Regions from separate parts of the Sphingobium aquiterrae genome, predicted to be linked through region 2. Evidence: riboswitches for the same ligand, from Rfam matches in the RefSeq annotation. Region 2 holds a riboswitch; each other region holds the start of a gene.
What was found. A riboswitch is a leader RNA that binds a small molecule or an ion and turns the genes downstream of it on or off. The one in region 2 is predicted to bind cobalamin.
Positions count from the first base shown of each region.

Region 1 (6,212 bases), on a different contig from region 2:
TGATGCGCGCGAATGCTCTCCATCATCGCGATGTTTCCGGCGAGCGCCCGCAGGTGAAGCTCGGGATATCCGCCCGGCAGCCACAGGGCATCGCAGGGCGGCAGCGCCCCATCGCGAATCGGGGAGAAAAAGCGCAGGCGAGCACCCATCCTTTCCAGCAGGGCGAGATTGGCCGGATAGAGAAACGCAAAGCCATCGTCGCGGGCGACGGCGATTCTGACATCCTCCAGCAGGCGCGGCGGCTCCCCATCGTCCGGCGCGGCGAAAGACACCGGCGGCGGCAGCCATTGCGCATCGGCGGACAGAAGCGCCGCCGCGCGCTCGATCCGGGCATCGAGATCGTCGATTTCCTGCGCCTGGACGAGCCCCAGATGCCGTTCTGGAAGTGCGATCCCACCATCGCGGAACAATGCGCCCAGCCAGCGGACATCCCCCCTTAGGCTGTCTCGCAGCATCCCGGCATGGCGCGCACCCGCCACCCGATTGGCGAGCACGGCGCTGACACCGATATCGTCCCGATAGCTGGCAAGGCCATGCACCAGCGCGCCGAAGCTCTGCGCCATCGCGGAACCATCGACCACCGCCAGCACCGGCAGGCCGAAGCGCGCCGCTAGGTCGGCGGCGGAAGGATGGCCGTCGAACAACCCCATCACGCCTTCGACAAGGATCACATCGGCGTCGCGCGCCGCTTCATGCAGCAGGGCGCGGCAATAGGCCTCACCCCCCATGAACAGGTCGAGCTGATGGACGGGCGCCCCCGATGCGCACTCCAGGATCATCGGGTCCAGGAAATCCGGGCCGCATTTGAACACGCGCACCCGCCGCCCGGCCATGCGATGCCGCCGGGCGAGCGCCGCGGTGACAAGCGTCTTGCCCTGCCCCGATGCCGGCGCGGCGACCAGCAAGGCCGGGCATCGGGCGTCACCCCGCATCGATCGATGCCGCCACGGCCCTCGGATCAACGACCGCCTTGTGGTGCTGGCCCTCCATGTCGCTCATCGGCGCTGTCCCGATGACTGGCCGGACGTCAGCAATACGACCACCGCATGACAGGCGATCGCAACGCCCGTCCATGTCAGCGTCGACAGCAGCGATCCGGGGAAATAGCGGATGATGCGCCCCGCGAACCCGGCCAGCGACGGGTCCTTGAAATGGCCGCTCAGGACATAGAATCCACCGCTGGAAAACAGATGGCCGACAAATGTCGCGCCGACCGCCAGCACGACGATCGCGGGCAGGATGGCAAGGCTCGCCCCCATGCGCTTCGCCGCGAAACGCCCGGCGCACCACATGGTGCCATAGGCCGGCACCAGCATCCAGTAGGCCGGGGTGAAGCAGAAGGACGCCCCGCCCCTCGCGCCGATGACGACAAGGTCGATGGCAAAGGCGAGCAGGAACAGCGCCGGAAAGGCCATGCGCGAACGGATATAATATCCGGCGACGAAAAAGCTCGCCCAGCCGGTGTCGGGCAGGTGGACATAGGCGCTGAGCGAATGGGTGCGGGTGGCAAGCATCACCAGCGCCAGCAGCGCAAAAATGCCAAGGTCGAAACGCGTGCGTTGGGCCATCATCATGGTCTCCGAACAGGAAAGGGAATCAGCGATGCCGGCGCAAAGGCCGGCGGGGAAAGCGCATCGTGGCCGGCATGGTGGCTGCACACCACGCGCGCCGGGCCATGGCGTCATTCTTCAGCTGTGAGGCATCATCGCGGCTCCCCCCTTCAACGTTACGCACAATGTCGTCACGCAAGGGGTTCAGCCCTCGTCCGCCCGGTACATCCCGCCCGCGCGAAGGATCGACGGCAACCGGCCGGTTTCCTGACTTCTCGGTTCCTCGCGCCCTCGCCGCCTTCTCAGGGCCAAGACCCCAATGGCATGTGGCGAAGCGCTCGCCGATGACAGTTGCGGGAGCAGTGCCGGCTTTGGCCAGATGGCCGTTCCGGACTTCCCGATTAAGCCCTTTCGGGCACCCGTTGCGCCACCGGGGATAGGATAGCGGGCGTCGTTGCGCAAGCGTGCGGCATGATCGCGGCTTGCGGAATGCTGCAACGCACGGTATCTGCCCGCCTCGCGACAGGTTCCCCGAAAGGGGATTCAAAGGGAACGGGGTTCGATACCCCGGCTGCCCCTGCAACTGTGAGCGGTGAGCCATCGGGCCAAATGCCATTGGGACTTTCGGGTTCTGAGAAGGCGGTCCGGAACGGCGTCGACCCGCAAGCCAGGAGACCTGCCTGACGCGGTCGTTCTTCGTCCGGGCAGGGTGCACCGGCCGAGCGGGGTCTTCCTCGAGCAACGACATTGACTGCCTCGCGCGGGAAAGCGCGGGCCGGATGTCGTGCGCATGCGCCCGTGCATTCTCCCGCGTCTCCCGTTCGGGGCTCCGTGCCTTTGGGGGACCGAATCAATGCATACCGTTTCACATTTCTTCTGCCTTTCCGCTCTTATCGCCTCGCCCGCGCTGGCCCAGACGCCCGATACGGAAGCCAGTGCTGGCGCCGACGCCGACAACAGCCAGATCGTCGTCACCGCGCTGCGCACCCCGGTCGAGCGCGACCGGGTCTCGTCCAGCGTGACCGTGCTCGACCGCGAGGATATCGAACAGGCACAGCCGATCGCCATATCGGACGCGCTCGTGCGGACACCGGGCATCAGCATGGTCCGCAACGGCGGCTATGGCACCACGACATCGCTGCGCATCCGTGGCGCGGATGCCGGGCAGACGGTGTTCGTCATCGACGGGATGCGGCTGGCCGATCCGTCATCGACGGCGGGCGGCTACAGCTTTTCCAACCTGCTGACCGACGATATCGAGCGGATCGAGATATTGCGCGGGCCGCAATCCATCCTCTGGGGCAGCGACGCCATCGGCGGCGTGGTGAATGTCCAGACCGCGCGCCCCACAAAAGCGCTGGAGGGCAGCGCCGCGATGGAGGCCGGATCGCGCCAGACGATCAGCGGCCGGGCGGCTGTCGGCGGGCATAGCGACCTGCTGGACTGGCGCCTGTCCGGATCGACCTTCACCACGGACGGGATTTCCGCGCTCGCCAGCGGAACGGAAAAGGACGGTTATCGCCGCAACGCCGGCAATGGCACCGCCACGCTGCGCCTCTCGCAGGCGGTCTCGGTCGACCTTCGCGGCTATTATGCCAGCGCCCGCAATGATTTCGACGGCAGCTCCGGCGACGCCCCCGTCTATGGGCTGACGAAGGAATGGACCGTCTATGCCGGCATCAACGCGGCGCTGCTGGATGGCCGGCTGAGGAACCGGATCGCCATCCTGCAGAGCGATACCGACCGCGAGAATTACGATCCGCGCCGCACGATCCGCGCCCTCAATTTCGATGCGAAGGGCAAGGTCCGCCGCTATGAATATCAGGGCACCTTCACGCTTTCACCGCTGGCCGACATGGTCTTCGGCGCGGAGCGCGAGGAGCAGCGGATGACCAATGGCTCGCCCGCCAACAACGCCCTGCCCTATACACTGACGCAGACGCGCGCCGATATCGACAGCCTCTATGCCGAGCTGCGCCTGACGCCTCTTGCCGGGCTGACGCTGAACGGCGGCGCGCGGCGGGATCATCATTCCAACTTCGGCGGAAACACGGTATTCAGCGCCGGGGCGGCATGGTCGCTGAACAAGGGGGCGACCGTGCTGCGCGCCAGCTATGACGAAGGGTTCAAGGCGCCATCGCTCTATCAGCTGTTCAGCCTCTATGGCGCGGCCAACCTGCAGCCGGAAAAGGCGCAAAGCTGGGAGGCGGGCATCGAACAGGCGCTGCTGGGTGAGAAGCTGCGGCTTTCGGGCACATGGTTCGAACGGCAGACCGATAATCTGATCGACTTCGCCTATTGCCCGACCAGCGGCGCGCTGCCGGCCATATGCTATGTCCCCGGCACCACGACCACGCGTTTCGGCTATTATGCCAATGTGAACAAGAGCCGCGCCCATGGGCTGGAATTTGCCGGCACGCTCCACCTCGGGCGCCTGACCATGGATGGCAATTACAGCTGGATCGCCGCCGTCGACCGGACCGAAGGCGGCAATTTCAATCGGCAGCTGGCGCGCGTGCCCCGGCATCTGGCCAATGGCCGGATCGGCTATGATTTCCCCTTCGGCGTCACCACCAGCGTTGCCCTGCGCTATGCGGGTGGCAGCCTCGACCGGATCGGCGGCACCATGCTGGACGATTATCTGCTGACGGACCTGCGGGCGGAATGGAAGCTCCTGCCCGGCCTGACCGTGCAGGGCCGGATCGAAAACCTGTTCGACGTCGCCTATGAGACGGCGGGCGGCTATTCATCGCTCGGCCGCTCCGTCTATCTCGGCATCAGGAGCCGTTTCTGATGCTGCGCCGGGTGGAGGATGGATCGGCGGCTGGAACGGGGGTGGTCGTGTGCAGCACATGCCGCCTTTCCCCCGAACAGCGCGAGGACGGGGACGGGCGGCGCGGCGGTGCGCTGCTCGGCGATGCCTTGCGGCGCGTCAAAGACGGCGATCCCGCCTTTGACGGCATCGCCGTGCAGGACATGGCCTGCCTGTTCGCCTGCACCCGGCACTGCACCGTCCACATCCGCGCGCCGGGCAAGATCGGCTATGTGCTGGGCGATTTCACGCCCGATGACGATGCCGCCCGCGCCATCCTCGATTATGCCCGCCATCATGCCGCCAGCGCGGAAGGACAGGTGCGCTATGCCGACTGGCCGGCCGGCGTGAAAGGCCATTTCATCACCCGCACCCCGCCAGAGGGATTTGTGGTGCCATGAGCCTGTTTCCTTCCGTCGCGGCATTCGAGCATGCGCTCGCCAACCTGACGCAGCCCGATCCGCAGGCCATGGAGGCCACTTCGCTCCGGCAGGCGGCATTGACCAAACCGGCCGGATCGCTGGGGCGGCTGGAAGAGATCGCGCTGTTCATGGCGAGTTGGCAGGGCACCGCCCGCCCCCGCGCGGAGCGCATCCGGGCGGCCGTGTTCGCCGGCAATCATGGCGTGGTCGCGCAAGGGGTCAGCGCCTTTCCGCCGGAGGTGACGCAGCAGATGGTCGCCAATTTCCGCGCCGGCGGGGCGGCGATCAATGCGCTGGCGGGGGCGTGCGGGGCCGAGCTGACGGTCATCCCGCTCGACCTCGACAGGCCAACGGGCGACATCAGCCGCGCGCCCGCGCTGACCGAAGCGGAATGCCTGGCCGCCCTGTCGGCCGGGGCACAGGTCGTCACCGCCGGCATCGACCTGCTGTTCGTCGGCGAGATGGGGATCGGCAACACCACCCCCGCCGCCGCGCTCTGCGCACAGAGCTTCGGCGGGACAGTGGAACGCTGGGTCGGGCGCGGCACGGGCATCGACGATGCCGGCATCGGTCGCAAGACAAGCGTGATCGCGCAGGCGCTCGCCTTTCACGCGGCGGGATGCATCAGCCCCTTCGAAACGCTGCGGCGCCTTGGCGGGCGGGAAATCGCCGCCATGGCGGGCGCCATCCTGGCCGCGCGGATGCAGCGCGTGCCGGTGCTGCTGGACGGGTTTATCTGCTGCGCGGCCATCGCACCGCTGGCAGCCGCCGTCCCCGGTTTCACCGCCCATTGCCTCGCCGCGCATTGCTCGGCGGAAGCGGGGCATGTCCGGCTGCTGGAAAAGCTCGGCCTGGAGCCGTTGCTGCAACTGGGCATGCGCCTTGGCGAAGGCACGGGCGCCGCGGTGGCCGCGCAGATCGTCCGCTCGGCGCTCGCCGCGCATAACGGCATGGCGACCTTCGCCGAAGCAGCCATCGCCGGCGCCCTGCAACTGCCCTCCCTGCCACCGCCCGCATCGTGACCGCCTTCACGCTGCACCTCATGCGCCATGGCGCGCCCGTCGGCGCCGGACGGCTGCTCGGCCATACCGATGCCGCCGCTACCGACGAGGGCTGCGCCGCCTGCCTTGCACGCGCGCGCGAACTTGAGGTCGATGCGGTCGTCTGTTCGGACCTTGTCCGGGCGCGCGATCCAGCGGACATGATCGCGGCATCGCATGGCCTGCCGCTGCGCATCGACCCACGCTGGCGTGAGCTGGATTTCGGCGCATGGGACGGCGCCCATCCCGGCGAACTGGACACGGCACGGCTCGCCGCCTTCTGGAACGACCCTCTGGGCCATGCGCCGCCGCAGGGGGAGACATGGCACGCCCTTGTCGCGCGCGTCGGCGCCGCGCTGGAGGAGATCGGGGCACCGACGCTGGTGGT
Region 1 is NZ_JBANFL010000011.1:38,138-44,349, forward strand. Features, by position in the region: gene WFP78_RS12975 (cobyrinic acid a,c-diamide synthase CobB) at 1-932, opposite strand, end outside; gene WFP78_RS12980 (hypothetical protein) at 996-1,574, opposite strand; cobalamin riboswitch at 1,791-1,988, opposite strand; cobalamin riboswitch at 2,058-2,248, shown strand; gene WFP78_RS12985 (TonB-dependent receptor plug domain-containing protein) at 2,404-4,344, shown strand; gene WFP78_RS12990 (DUF1636 domain-containing protein) at 4,344-4,763, shown strand; gene cobT (nicotinate-nucleotide--dimethylbenzimidazole phosphoribosyltransferase) at 4,760-5,806, shown strand; gene WFP78_RS13000 (histidine phosphatase family protein) at 5,803-6,212, shown strand, end outside.
Region 1: linked by a shared signal. The riboswitch ahead of WFP78_RS12985 (TonB-dependent receptor plug domain-containing protein) and the one ahead of WFP78_RS03255 (TonB-dependent receptor plug domain-containing protein) in region 2 are both predicted to bind cobalamin.

Region 2 (6,212 bases):
AGCGCGAAGATCAGCGTGGGTCGCCGTGGCGGGCACAGGCGCGGGCCGTTCCGGGGGGCGGTCATGGCCGCATGCCCCCATGGCCCGAGGCGGGCTTGCCTGATCCGCTATGTCGGTTAAGGACGGTGCCCATATGCGCCATGCCCGCCCCTTTGCCAGACCTCTTGCCCGTCTCGCCCTGTCCGGCGCGTTGCTGCTGGCCGGGGGCATGGCGCTTGCGGCTGCTCTGCCGGGGCGCGGGAAGGCGCCGGTGCGGCCGCAGCGCATCGTCTCGGTCAACCTGTGCGCCGATCAATATCTGCTGGAACTGGCCGATCCCGGGCAGATCGCCGGCGTCACCCGCAATGCGCCCGATCCGGAAATGTCCGCCGCCGCGGGCAAGACGCGGGGCATCCATATCATGCGTCAGTCGGCCGAGGAGGTGCTGGCGATCGACCCCGATCTGGTGATCGGCTTCATCGCCCGGCGTGGGCTGGGCGGGGCGATTGCGGACCGCGACTATCCTGTGCTGGAGCTGGACAGCGCCAATGATTACCCGGCCATCGTGCGCCAGATCCGCATCGTGGCGAAGGCGGTGGGCCATCCCGAGCGGGGCGAGGCGATGATCGCCCGGATGGATCGCGAATTGGCGGCGCTGCCAAGGGTCGGCGGCGGCAAGGTCGCGGCCTATTATCAGCGGCGCGGCTATATGACCGGCACGGGTACGCTGGTCGATGACCTGATGACGCGGGTGGGCCTGATCAATCTGGCGGGCAGGCTGGGCAAGCCGCCGTTGTCGCAACTGTCGCTGGAAGAGATGATCGCGGCCCGCCCCGACTATCTGGTCGTCGAGAGCGCGACCGACCGCGTGGCCGATCAGGGGACGGAGATGCTGCACCACCCGATCCTGAAGGACATTCCCCGCCTGCGCGTGCCGGAGGCGTGGACGGTGTGCGGCGGCCCGGCCTATGTCCGCGCCGCTCGCACCCTCACCGATCAGCTGCGCGCGATACGCCGCCCAAATCGCTGAGCGCATGAGGACGCGCGGCGGGGCACCGGCCGGGCGCCGCACGCCGCTCCGTCCCCCGCCGCCGGTCCGCATCAGAAGCCGACCTTCACGCCGCCATAGGCCGCGCGGCCGGCGGAGACATAGCTGAACACCTCTTCATAGCGCTCATCGGTCAGGTTCTCGACCCGGCCATAGATCGCGACGCCGGGCCGCAGCTTATATTCGGCGTTGATGTTCACCAGCGCATAATCCTTCAGCGCCATCCTGACCGGCACATAGCTGGGATCGATATAGGCATCGTCCTGCTGCCGGCCGTTGTAGCGCAGGGTGAGCGTGCCCGAAAAGCGCTCGTCGGTGCTGAACACGGTCGCGTTGAAGCTCGCCACATGCCCGGGCCGCCGCACCTCGACAACGCCATCCTCGCGGGCCTTGAGATAGGTGTAGGCTGCGTCGAGGCGCAGTTGCCTGATGGGCCGCGCGCTGGCGAAGACCTCCAGCCCATGCTGCTTCGATGTCGTCGTGCGGTTGCCTGGCGTCGCCACGAAATCCGGTGCGGGGTAGGTGGTGTAGATCTCATCCTTCAGCCGGCTGTCGAACCAGGTGGCGCCGATGGTCGCCGCGCCATCGCCCAGGCTCTGCTCGATGCCCGCTTCCCAGCCTTCGGACTTTTCCGGCTTCAGGTTCGGGTTGCCGATATAGCGGCCCGCATCATAGCTGAAGAGTTCGAAATAGCCGGGGTTCTTGACGCCCGTGCCATAGGCGGCGCGGATGCGCGTGCCGGTTTCGAAGCGATAGCTGCCCTGCACCCGCCATGTCGTCGTATCGGCGAAGCGGTTGTTGAAATCATGGCGGACAGAGGCGCCCAGCGCCAGCGCGTCGCCGGCGTTCAGCTCATATTGGCCGACCAGCCCGACATTGTCGGTATGCCGCTTGCCGCCGAAGGAGAAGGGGGAGGCGACGCTGTTCTGGAACTGCTCGCGCTCCACGTCGACGGCGGCGGTCAGCCTGTGGGACAGAGCTTCGTCGCCCAGCTTCAGGCTGCTGGTGAAGGAGCCCTTCAGCCGCTGGCCCTTGTCGCCATAATCGATGCCGAAGGGGGAGTAACCGGTGCGCTTCGTGTCGGCGATCTGGCCCGACAGGGTGCTGACCCAGCGCCCGTCGAGCGCGGTGAACTCGCCGCTCAGCAGGCCGTAAAAGGCGCGGTTCTTCACATGGACGCCGGGGCTGTCGATGACATAGCCGAAGGTCGGGCTGCTCGTGTCGATGTCCGTATTGTTGTTGTCCGCGTCGGTATAGCTATAGCGGGCGACGCCGGTCAGCTTGAAGCTGTCGGTGGGCGTCCAGATGAGCTTGCCGCTGGCGCCGATATTGTCCGACCCGGTATCGCGCTGGCCGCCGCGCGCCGTCGCATAGCCGTCCGTATGATAATAGGAGGCCGACAGCGCATAATCGAGCGTGCCCGATACGCCCGCCGCGCGCGCGCCGCCGCTGAAGGTGCCGAGGGAGCCGCCCTCCGCGCGCAGGCTGTAGCCGGGTGCTTCCGTGCCCGTAAGCGTCATATAATGGATAACGCCACCGATCGCATCCGACCCATAGAGCGAGGATTGCTGGCCGCGCAGCACCTCTATGCGCGCCTGCGGATCGGCGATCAGCGTGCCGAAATCATATTCGCCCTGATAGGGGTCCGCCACCTCGATGCCGTCGATCAGCACGAGGACGTGATTGCCCTCCGTGCCGCGGATGCGCACCTGCGTCAGGTTGCCGATGCCGCCGACGCGGTTGACCGCGACGCCCGGCACATCGCGCAGGATGTCGGAGACGATGCGGGTCTGGCGCTGGTCCAGCGTCGCGCTGTCCAGCACCGTCACGGACGCGCCGAGCCGGTCGACGGGCACGCCCTCGCCGGAGCGCGATGCGGTGACGACGATGGCTGCGCCATCCGCCGTGTCGAGGTCGCCCGGAACGGGCCGGGTCTGCGCATGGAGCGGCATCGCTGTGATCGCGGCCAGCGCGCAGGTGGAAAGGAAAAGGCTCTTCATCGTCATTGCCCCCGGCGCCTGAGCATGAAAGGCGGAGGCGTGCCGTTTGCCTTGAGCGAACGGTCGGCGCGTTGCGGGCGGACGGGCACCTTGTCGCCGCCGGCGTTGCGCCGATGCGGCCTCCACCGCATCGTTCGTCGCTCAGACGGAGAACACCGTGCCTCGACCATCCCCTGGACCCAGGCAAGAGCGACCAAGCGCCGGCAGGTCTCCTGGCTCGCGGGTCACGGCACGATGCACACCTTCCCATGCCGGCGCGCATCGGCGCCGGCCCAGTGGTCGCCCGTCATCCCCGAAGGGGCGCAGGACAAGTGCATCGCGCTCGCCGCTTACAGTTGCAGGGACAGCCGCGGATTTGGATGGCAAGCCACCCGCACCGCATTCCCTCTTAGGCCCCTTGGCAGGGGCACCGGCGCGATCAGTCGGGAAACGGGTGAAACCCGCTGCCCGCGGCGGGCCATAGGGCAAAGGACGGGCGCTGCCAATCCCGTGCCCGCCAAACGGAAGCAGGCCCGCATCGGGGGGATGCGGACCTGCGGCGATTTCAGCGCTGCGATGGGTGGGCGCTTGTTTGAGCTTTGAGTGCCTATTTGACCTTGGCGAGATAGGCCGTCATCCGCTTGGCGGCGAAGGGCGCCAGCTTCACGGCCTTGGCCGCTGCGATGTCCGCCGGGGTCGGCTTGCCGACCTGGACCAGCGCCACCATGCCCATGGAATAATGCGGCATGCACTTGATGCCGTAGAGGCCGGGCTTGGTGACGACCATCGACGCTTCCTTGTTCATCGCGCCCTTCATCGGCGTGGCGCCGGCGGGCAGCATGGTGGGAATGGTCTCTGCATTATGGCTGGGATTGGTGGGGTTGAAGACGATCCGGTCGCCGACCGCGGCCTTGATGAAAGACGGTTCGAACACCATCGCGCCCTCTGGGCCCTGGTTCTTCATGTGGACGACGATGTCCTTGGCCAGCGCCGGGGTGGCAGCCAGGGAAAAGGCGATGGCGAGGATGGGGGCAGCAAGGGCAGCCGAACGACGAAACATGGTCTTCTCTCCCGATTCGATTCCTGGTTACGACATTTTTCGTTACGATATTCTCTTGGGCGGCGACATGGACATCCGGCCATGCCTATGGCTGCTGGAGGGATGAAAGAACTGCCGGAAGGCGGCAATTGTCCTTTGGTGCAAGGCGGATAGAGGCGGGCGGCGATTCAGCGTTCGGGTATCGCGGGCGTCAGCGCAAGGCCCAGGTCGGCCCATCCGTCCGATCCCTCGGCCATCCACCAGACCCGGCTATAGCCCATGGCGCGCAGCCGCTTCGCCGCGTTCCAGCTCATCCAGCAATCGGCAAGGCAGAAGGTGACGATCATCCGGTCTCGCCGCCCGCGCGACAGGCGGGCGATGCCTTTGGCAAACCATGTCGCGATGTCCGGCGCGGGCACGCCGCGGCCGGCTTCGGGAAACCAGTGGGCGCCGGGGATGGTGGCGCGGGCGCGCGCCAGCCGCCAGCGTCCGTCCGCCTCGCGGTGGCCGCCTTCGGCCGGGGTGACATCGATGAACAACGCGTCCCTGTCCGGCCGCAGCATGGCGGCGGCGTTCGGCGCGATGCGGCCGACGCCGTCGGGCGGGCGGATGACGGGCGCGCGATAATGGGCGATGCGATAGCCGTCCGGGTCGAACAGCGGTTCGCCATCCTGCGCCTGCCCCGCCGTTGCCGCGCACAGCGACAGCAGTGTCGCTGCGATCCATGCCCATGCCCGCATCCTGTCCCCCTCCCTGCTGGCCGATGCTTCGGCCCAAGGTCCTATGCCAAGGTCCTATGCCAAGGTCCTATGGTAGCCGATCCTGCGCCGGTGTAGACCCGGCAATAGGGAGAAGGATGTGGCAAAAGGCCAACGCCTTGCATGGATGATCGCCATGGTCGCGGTACTGGGCGGTGCCATGCCCGCGCGTGCGGGCGCCCCTTATCCGGCCGATCCGCTGGGATCGCCGATGTGGCAGGCCCATGCCCGCACGCTCTTCGGCGACGATCCGGTGCGGTTCGATCCGCGCGTGCGGGTGCTCTATCCCGAGATTGCGGAGAACCAGCGCAGCTTTCCCGTCGCCATCGACGCGCGCGGCATCGCCGATGTGAAGCGCATCGTGCTGCTGGTCGACCTCAACCCCATTCCCATCGCGATAGATTACCGCCCCGTGGCGGCGGCGCCCTATGTCGCGACCCGGATCAAGCTGGACCAGCGCACGCCGGTGCGCGGCGCGGTGCAGCTCAGGAGCGGCGCATGGCTGGTGTCGGGCGGCTGGGTGGATGCGGCGGGCGGCGGTTGCTCGACCCCGCCGGTCAGCCGGGTCAAGGGCGACTGGGCGCAGCATCTGGGGGAGATCAGGGGCGAGGCATGGCCGGTGGGCGAAACGCAAAGCCGCCTGCGCGTCAGCTTTCGTCATCCGATGGATACGGGGCTGGTCGACAATATCGCCACCTATCATCTCGAAACCCTGCGCGTGGCCAATGCGGCGGGCAGGACGCTGGGCGACATGGAGATCTGGGCTGCGGTGGCGGAGGACCCGGCGCTCACGCTGATGCTGGACGCGGCGGCGGGGGAGAGCCTGACGGTCGATGCGCGCGACACCAATGGGCGGGACTATCATGCCGTGATCGGCGTGGCGAAGCAGTCGCCCGGCCTGCTGGCGGCGCAGCGCTGATGCCGACGCGCCGCCCGCTGCCCACGCGACGGCCAGTGCCCACACGACGGACGCTGCTGGGCGGCGGCATCGCGGCGGCGTTCGCCGCCGTCGCCATGCCCGGCAGGGTGCTGGCCGCGCAGGAATACAGCATTGCCCCGGTCAAGGTCGCCGATGGCATCTGGATGGTCCATGGCGCGGATGAACCGATCCTGCCGGCCAATGGCGGCGCCATTGCGAACATCGCGATCATCGACACGCCCGCCGGCACGCTGCTGTGCGATTGCGGGCCGTCCGTCCGCTATGCCCGCGCGCTCAGAGGCGTGGCGGAAGCGTTGACGGGGAAGCCGGTGATCCGCGTCTATGTGACGCATCTCCACCCCGATCATGGGCTTGGCATTGCCGCGTTCGATCCGGCGATCGTCGCGGCGCTGCCCGGCACCATCGCGGATATCGGCCGCGACGGGCGCGGTTTTTCCGATGCCATGTACCGCATGCTGAACGACTGGAT
Region 2 is NZ_JBANFL010000002.1:211,236-217,447, forward strand. Features, by position in the region: gene WFP78_RS03245 (FecCD family ABC transporter permease) at 1-65, opposite strand, end outside; gene WFP78_RS03250 (ABC transporter substrate-binding protein) at 134-1,009, shown strand; gene WFP78_RS03255 (TonB-dependent receptor plug domain-containing protein) at 1,081-3,027, opposite strand; cobalamin riboswitch at 3,213-3,456, opposite strand; gene WFP78_RS03260 (pseudoazurin) at 3,614-4,066, opposite strand; gene WFP78_RS03265 (rhodanese-like domain-containing protein) at 4,234-4,785, opposite strand; gene WFP78_RS03270 (quinoprotein dehydrogenase-associated SoxYZ-like carrier) at 4,931-5,722, shown strand; gene WFP78_RS03275 (quinoprotein relay system zinc metallohydrolase 1) at 5,818-6,212, shown strand, end outside.

Region 3 (6,212 bases), on a different contig from region 2:
CCATCACCAGCTTGAGCGGATCGATGGTGGACAGCGGCGAGCGGATGCCGTCGCCGTCGATCACCGTGCCCTTGGCATAGCTGATCGCCATGCGCCCGGAGAGGCCGCTCTTCATGCGCAGGTCGAGCCGGCCCTCGGCGCCGGAGATGCGCACCCGGTTGAGGTTGATGAACTGGAAGATCGCGGGATTGGAAGGGGTGAACCCGCCGCCGACCACTTCCTGGCTGATGAAGTTGCGATAGCGCCCGGTAAAGCCGGTCACGCCGCCGCTCACCAGCCCTTCGGCGAAGCGCAGGCCGCCTTCATAGGTTTCGCTCGTTTCCGGCTTCAGGTTCGGATTGGGCAGCGAGGTGTAGCCCTGGGCGAGGTTCTGGAAGAACTGGTTGACCTGCGTGGGGGAGGGCGCCTTGAAGCCGCGCGCATAGTTGGCGAACAGGTTGACGCCGCCCAGTTTCACGACCCCGCCGATCTTGGGGGAGAGGCGCGATCCGTTCTGGCCCGCCGTATCGAACACCGGCAGCAGCGGATCGTCCTTCGGATCGAGCTTGTAATGGTCGAAGCGCAGCACCGGATAGAGGGTGAACATGCCGTCCGCCAGCGCGATCTCGTCGCCCAGATAGGCGCCGGCGAGCGTGAAGTCGGTGATCGGGAAGGCGCGGGTCGGGAAGGTGTCGGGAGGCGTCGGCGTGGTGCCGTCGCGCAGCCCCTTCTGCCGCGTGACGCTGATGTCCCCGCCATAGACGACGCGGTGGGCGATGGCGCCGGTGCGCAGGTCGCTCCGCAGTTCGGCGCTGGCCCCGATGACGCGGTTCTCGAAGGTGTTGAGCCGGGTGCGGTCGGCGGCGGTGTTGCGGTCCTCGGCGCTGAACTGGCGGTTCTCGCCATCCTGATACCAGAGCGACAGTTGCGCCTCGTCGATCGCGCCCGTGCCGCGATACCGCCAGTCGAGGCTGACGCGATCGCGGCGGGTCTTGTCGTGCGCCGTAAGGCCGATGACGCTGGTGGCGCTCGTCGCCGCGGCGGCGATGCCGCTGAGCACATTGGTGCGCATGTCGTCGTCCAGATGATCGAAGGTCAGCCGGACGCGATGCGCCTCGCCGGGGTTCCAGACGATCTTGCCCAGCACGGCATTGGAGCGGCTGTCCTGCGGATTGGGCGTGGTCCGGTTGGCATTGGGCGCGTCGTTCGTCCCCTTGTTGTCGAATTCATGCCCGTCCCGGCGGGTATAGGCGACCAGAGCCGACCATGCCCCGCTTCGCCCGGCCAGAATGGCGGTCTCGGAAAACTGGTCGTCCGCCGAATCATAGGCCGCGCGGACGAGGCCCGCGACATTGCGGTCCTTGCGCAGGAAATCCTCGGGGTCGCTGGTGACGAAGCTGACCGCGCCGGCCAGGCCGTCGCTGCCGTAAAGCGCGGAAGCGGGGCCGCGCAGGATTTCGACGGACTTGATGAGGCCGACATCGACATAGTCGCCGCGTCCCGCCGACTGCGCGCCGAAGTCGAAACCATCGGGCACGCGCACGCCGTCGACCTGGATCAGCACGCGATTGCCTTCAAGGCCGCGGATGTTGAAGCCGGCATTGCCGTCCCGGCCTGTCGTGCCGCTCGCCGCCCCGAAGCGCGTGGGCGCCCGCCGGACGCTGACGCCGGGCTCGAACCGCACGAGGTCCTTGATGTCGGACACCATCTGGTCGGCGATCTGCCGATCCGAAATGACCGAGACCGTCGCGGGCACGTCGATCACGGCCTGCGGCAGGCGCGTAGCGGTCACGGTGATCGCGTTGCGCTGGTCGAAGGTAACAAGCGGGTCGCCATCCTGCGCCCGCGCCAGGCCGGGGGCCAGGGCAAGGGTGGCGGCCAGCGCCGGGATCGACGCTGACAGGATCATGTGCTGCGGACGCCGCGCATCCGGCTTGGAAACGGCCAATGAAGCCCCCTTTAATATTGATAATGATTCTCATGTGCTGTTTATCGGCAGGGAAGGCCCTCCGTCAACATGAAGTGCAAAAGGAGGACCGCGACGAACCGCCCGGTTCGATGAGCGTCCGATGGGCGCGGCGTGCCGGACGTGCTTTTATCTTCACTTTTCGGCAAGGCGCCTCTATGCCCCGCGTTGAAGGACGGCATGAGCCGCCCTTCGAAGATCGCGCCGGTGCCCCGAAAGGGGCTTAAAATGGGAATGCGGTACGGATGCCTTGGCATCCTATTCCGCAGCTGTCCCTGCAACTGTAAGCGGTGAGCGCGATGCATATCGACCTTCCGGGATCATCGGGGGGTCAGCCACTGGGCCGGACGCTAAGTCATGCGGGGCCTGGGAAGGCCATGCATCGTGCGATGACCCGTGAGCCAGGAGACCTGCCGGCGTCTGGTCGCTCTTGCCTGGTCCAGGGGATGGCCGTGGCACGGTACTCCGTCTGAGCGACGCTTGTGCGGCGGGAGCCGCACCGGCATGCGTGCCGGGCGCTGCAGGGTGTCCGTTCGGCAGTGCATGCCGGCCGTTCGCGCGGAGGCTCCCGTCCGGTTTCGCTGACACCGACGGGGAAATACCCATGAATATCGCCTGTTTTCCGGCGACGGCGGCCGCCGCCCCACGAACGCGCGCGCACGATCGCCGCAAGCCCCGCCCCGTTTCGCCGCAGGCCCCGGCATGACCGTGCCCCAGATTTCCCCGTCTTCCCCGCAAAGGCCGCTGCGACGGCGGATGATCGGCATGTTCGGCGGGCTCATCGCCGCCAATGTCGCGCTGTGGCTGTGGGCGTTCGCGCTGTTCCCCGGCAACACCGTGATGCTCGGCACGGCGCTGCTCGCCTGGAGCCTTGGCCTGCGCCATGCCGTCGATGCCGATCATATCGCGGCGATCGACAATGTGACGCGCAAGCTGATGCAGGATGGCCAGCGGCCGCTGACGGTCGGCTTCTGGTTCGCGCTGGGGCACAGCGCCATCGTGCTGATCGCGGCGGTCACGATCGCGCTCGCGGCGAGCGCGGTCAGCCGGATCGAGGCGGTGGGCGCGGTCGGCGGCGTCATCGCCACGGCCATCTCCGCGACCTTCCTGTTCGCGATTGCGGGCATGAACCTTCTCATCCTGCGATCGGTCTGGCGCACCTTCAACGAGGTGCGCGCCGGCAAGCCCTATGGCGAGGACGATCTGGACCTGCTGCTGGGCAATCGCGGTGTCCTGTCCCGCCTGTTCCGGCCGCTGTTCCGGCTGGTGACGCGCAGCTGGCATATGGCGCCGCTGGGTTTCCTGTTCGGCCTCGGCTTCGACACGGCGACGGAGGTCGCGATCCTCGGCCTTTCGGCGGGGCAGGCGGCGAACGGGCTTTCGATCGGCACGGCCCTGATCTTCCCGCTGCTCTTCGCGGCGGGCATGGCGCTGGTCGATACGGCGGACGGCGCGATGATGATGGGCGCCTATCAATGGGCGTTCGTGAAACCCATCCGCAAGCTCTACTATAACATCACCATCACGCTGGTGTCGGCCATCGTCGCCATCATGATCGGGGGCATCGAAACCGCCGCGCTGCTGGGCGAGAAGCTGGGCCTTTCCGGCGGCATCTGGTCGCTGGCGGCGAATCTGGGCACGCATTTCAACAGCCTGGGCTTCGCGATCATCGGCCTGTTCGCTGTGTGCTGGATCATCAGCTGGGCGATCTACCGCTGGAAGGGCTTTGACGAGATCGAGGTGGCCGGTCGTGCCTGAGCGCGACCTGTCGCTGACGCTGGAGGGCGTTACCGTCCGGCGCGGGCGCACGGTTGCGGTCAGCGATGCCAGCACGCTGTTCGCGCCGGGCCGGCTGACCGCCGTCATCGGCCCCAATGGCGCGGGCAAGAGCAGCCTGATCGAAGCGGCCGCCGGGGTGCTGAAGCCGGTATCGGGCATGGTGCGGCTGGGCGACAGGCCGATGGCCGACATCGATCCGCGCATGTTGGCGTTGCAGCGCGCCTATCTGCCGCAGCGTGCGGCGGTGAGCTGGCCGATCAGCGTCGAGCGGCTGGTGGCGATCGGCCTCACGCCCTCGCTCCCGTCCTTCGGCCTGCTTTCGCCGGCCATGCGGGAGGCTGTCGACCGCGTGCTCGCCGAATGCGACCTGCTGGCCCTGCGTGACCGGCCCGCGACCGCGCTGTCGGGGGGCGAGCTGGCCCGCGCCATGCTGGCCCGGGCGCTGGTCGCCGATCCACGAATCCTGATCGCGGACGAGCCGACGGCGGGGCTCGACCCCCTGCACGCCATGGCCTGCATGCACCGCCTGCGCGCCCGCGCCGGACTGGGGGCCGTCATCGTCGTGGCGATCCATGACCTGACGCTGGTGCGGCGCTTTGCCGATGCGGTGGTCGCCATGCGCGGCGGCCGCATCCTCGCGGCTGGCCCGGCCGACACGGTGCTGTGCGCCGACACGCTGTCCCGCCTGTTCGACCTGCCGGTGCGGGTCGAGGCGGACGCTATCTCTTTTCTCGACCCCATCCCCCTGTCCGAAGGAATTTTCGCATGAGCAAGGTGCCTGCAACCGTCATCACCGGCTTTCTGGGCGCCGGCAAGACCACGCTGATCCGCCATCTGCTGGAAAATGCGGGCGGACGCCGCCTTGCGCTCATCATCAACGAGTTCGGCGATGTCGGCATCGACGGCGATCTGGTGAAGGGCTGTGGCGATGAAGCCTGCGCGGAAGAGGACATCGTGGAACTGGCCAATGGCTGCATCTGCTGCACCGTCGCCGATGATTTCCTGCCCACCATGCAGCGCCTGTTGGACCGGCCCCTGCCGCCGGACCGGATCATCATCGAGACATCCGGCCTGGCATTGCCCAAGCCGCTGCTCAAGGCGTTCCAATGGCCCGCGATCCGCACGCGCGCGACCGTGGATGGCGTGATCGCGCTGGTCGACGCGGATGCGCTTGCCGCCGGCCGCTTCGCCAGCGACGAGGCGGCGCTGGCCGCCGCGCGCGCGGCGGACCCGACGCTGGACCATGACAGCCCGATCGAGGAACTGTTCGAGGATCAGCTCGCCTGTGCCGACCTGGTGCTGCTGGGCAAGACCGACCTTGTCGATCCGCAGCTGCTGGACGCGCTGGAGCAGGGTCTGGCCGCGCGCGTGCGGCCCGGCGTCGCCATCGTCCGCAGCGCCCATGGCCGGGTGGACCCGGCGCTGTTCCTGGGCCTGGATGCCGGCGCGGAGGACGATCTGGACAGCCGCCCGTCGCATCATGACGCCGAGGGCGAAGAGCATGACCATGACGATTTCGACAGTTTCGTGCTCGACCTGGGCGAAGTCGAGGCGATCGACGGGCTGCTGGGGCCGCTTGGCGATGTCATCGCCGCCCATGGCATCCTGCGCATCAAGGGCTTCGTGGCGGTCGCCGGGCGGCCCGCGCGGCTGCTGATCCAGACGGTCGGGCCGCGCATCCAGCATCATTTCGACCGGGCATGGTTGCCGGGCGAGGCGCGGGCCTCCCGGCTGGTGGTCATCGGGCAGAAGGGGCTGGATCGCGCGGGAATCGCAATGGCGCTGCAGGCCGCGGCCGGGGCGCAGGCCGCCTGATGCACCTGCTGGCCGCCACGCCCGGCACCGTTTCCAGCGGAGAGGAGGCGATCGACCTTGGCCAGACGCCGGGCGACATCGTCATCCTCACCACCGCCGACAGCAGCCTTGCCTGTTTTGCCCGGGCGGCGGCCCTGCCCGGACTGGAAGGGGTGGAGCTGCGGCTCGCCAACCTGTTGCAGCTACGCCATCCCTATTCGGTCGACCTCTATGTCGAAAAGGTGATCGCGAAGGCGCGCTTCGTGTGCGTCGTGCTGCTGGGCGGCAAATCCTACTGGCCCTATGGCATCGACGAAATCGCCGCCGTGGCGCGCGAGAAGGGGATCGCCTTTGCCGCGATCCCCGATGGCAATGACGACGACCCCGGATTGACGGCGGCGTCCACGGTGCCGCCGGAGACGGGCAGACAGCTGCACGATTATCTGCGGCAGGGCGGTGTCGCCAATGCGGCGGGCTTCCTGCGGCTGGCCGCCCGGCTGGCGGGTGGGGACGCGGGCGATCCGCAGGCGCCGGTGCCGATTGCGGACGCCGGCCTCTATCTGGCCGGAGAGCCGCGCCCGACGCTGGACCAGGTGAAGGCGCGCTGGGTCGCGGGGCGGCCGGTCGCGCTGTTCACATTCTACCGCGCGCTGGTGATGGCCGGCACGCTGGAGGCGGTCGACGCGGTGATCGC
Region 3 is NZ_JBANFL010000008.1:100,125-106,336, forward strand. Features, by position in the region: gene WFP78_RS10430 (TonB-dependent hemoglobin/transferrin/lactoferrin family receptor) at 1-1,927, opposite strand, end outside; cobalamin riboswitch at 2,134-2,377, shown strand; gene WFP78_RS10435 (HoxN/HupN/NixA family nickel/cobalt transporter) at 2,648-3,703, shown strand; gene WFP78_RS10440 (ABC transporter ATP-binding protein) at 3,696-4,493, shown strand; gene cobW (cobalamin biosynthesis protein CobW) at 4,490-5,539, shown strand; gene cobN (cobaltochelatase subunit CobN) at 5,539-6,212, shown strand, end outside.
Region 3: linked by a shared signal. The riboswitch ahead of WFP78_RS10435 (HoxN/HupN/NixA family nickel/cobalt transporter) and the one ahead of WFP78_RS03255 (TonB-dependent receptor plug domain-containing protein) in region 2 are both predicted to bind cobalamin.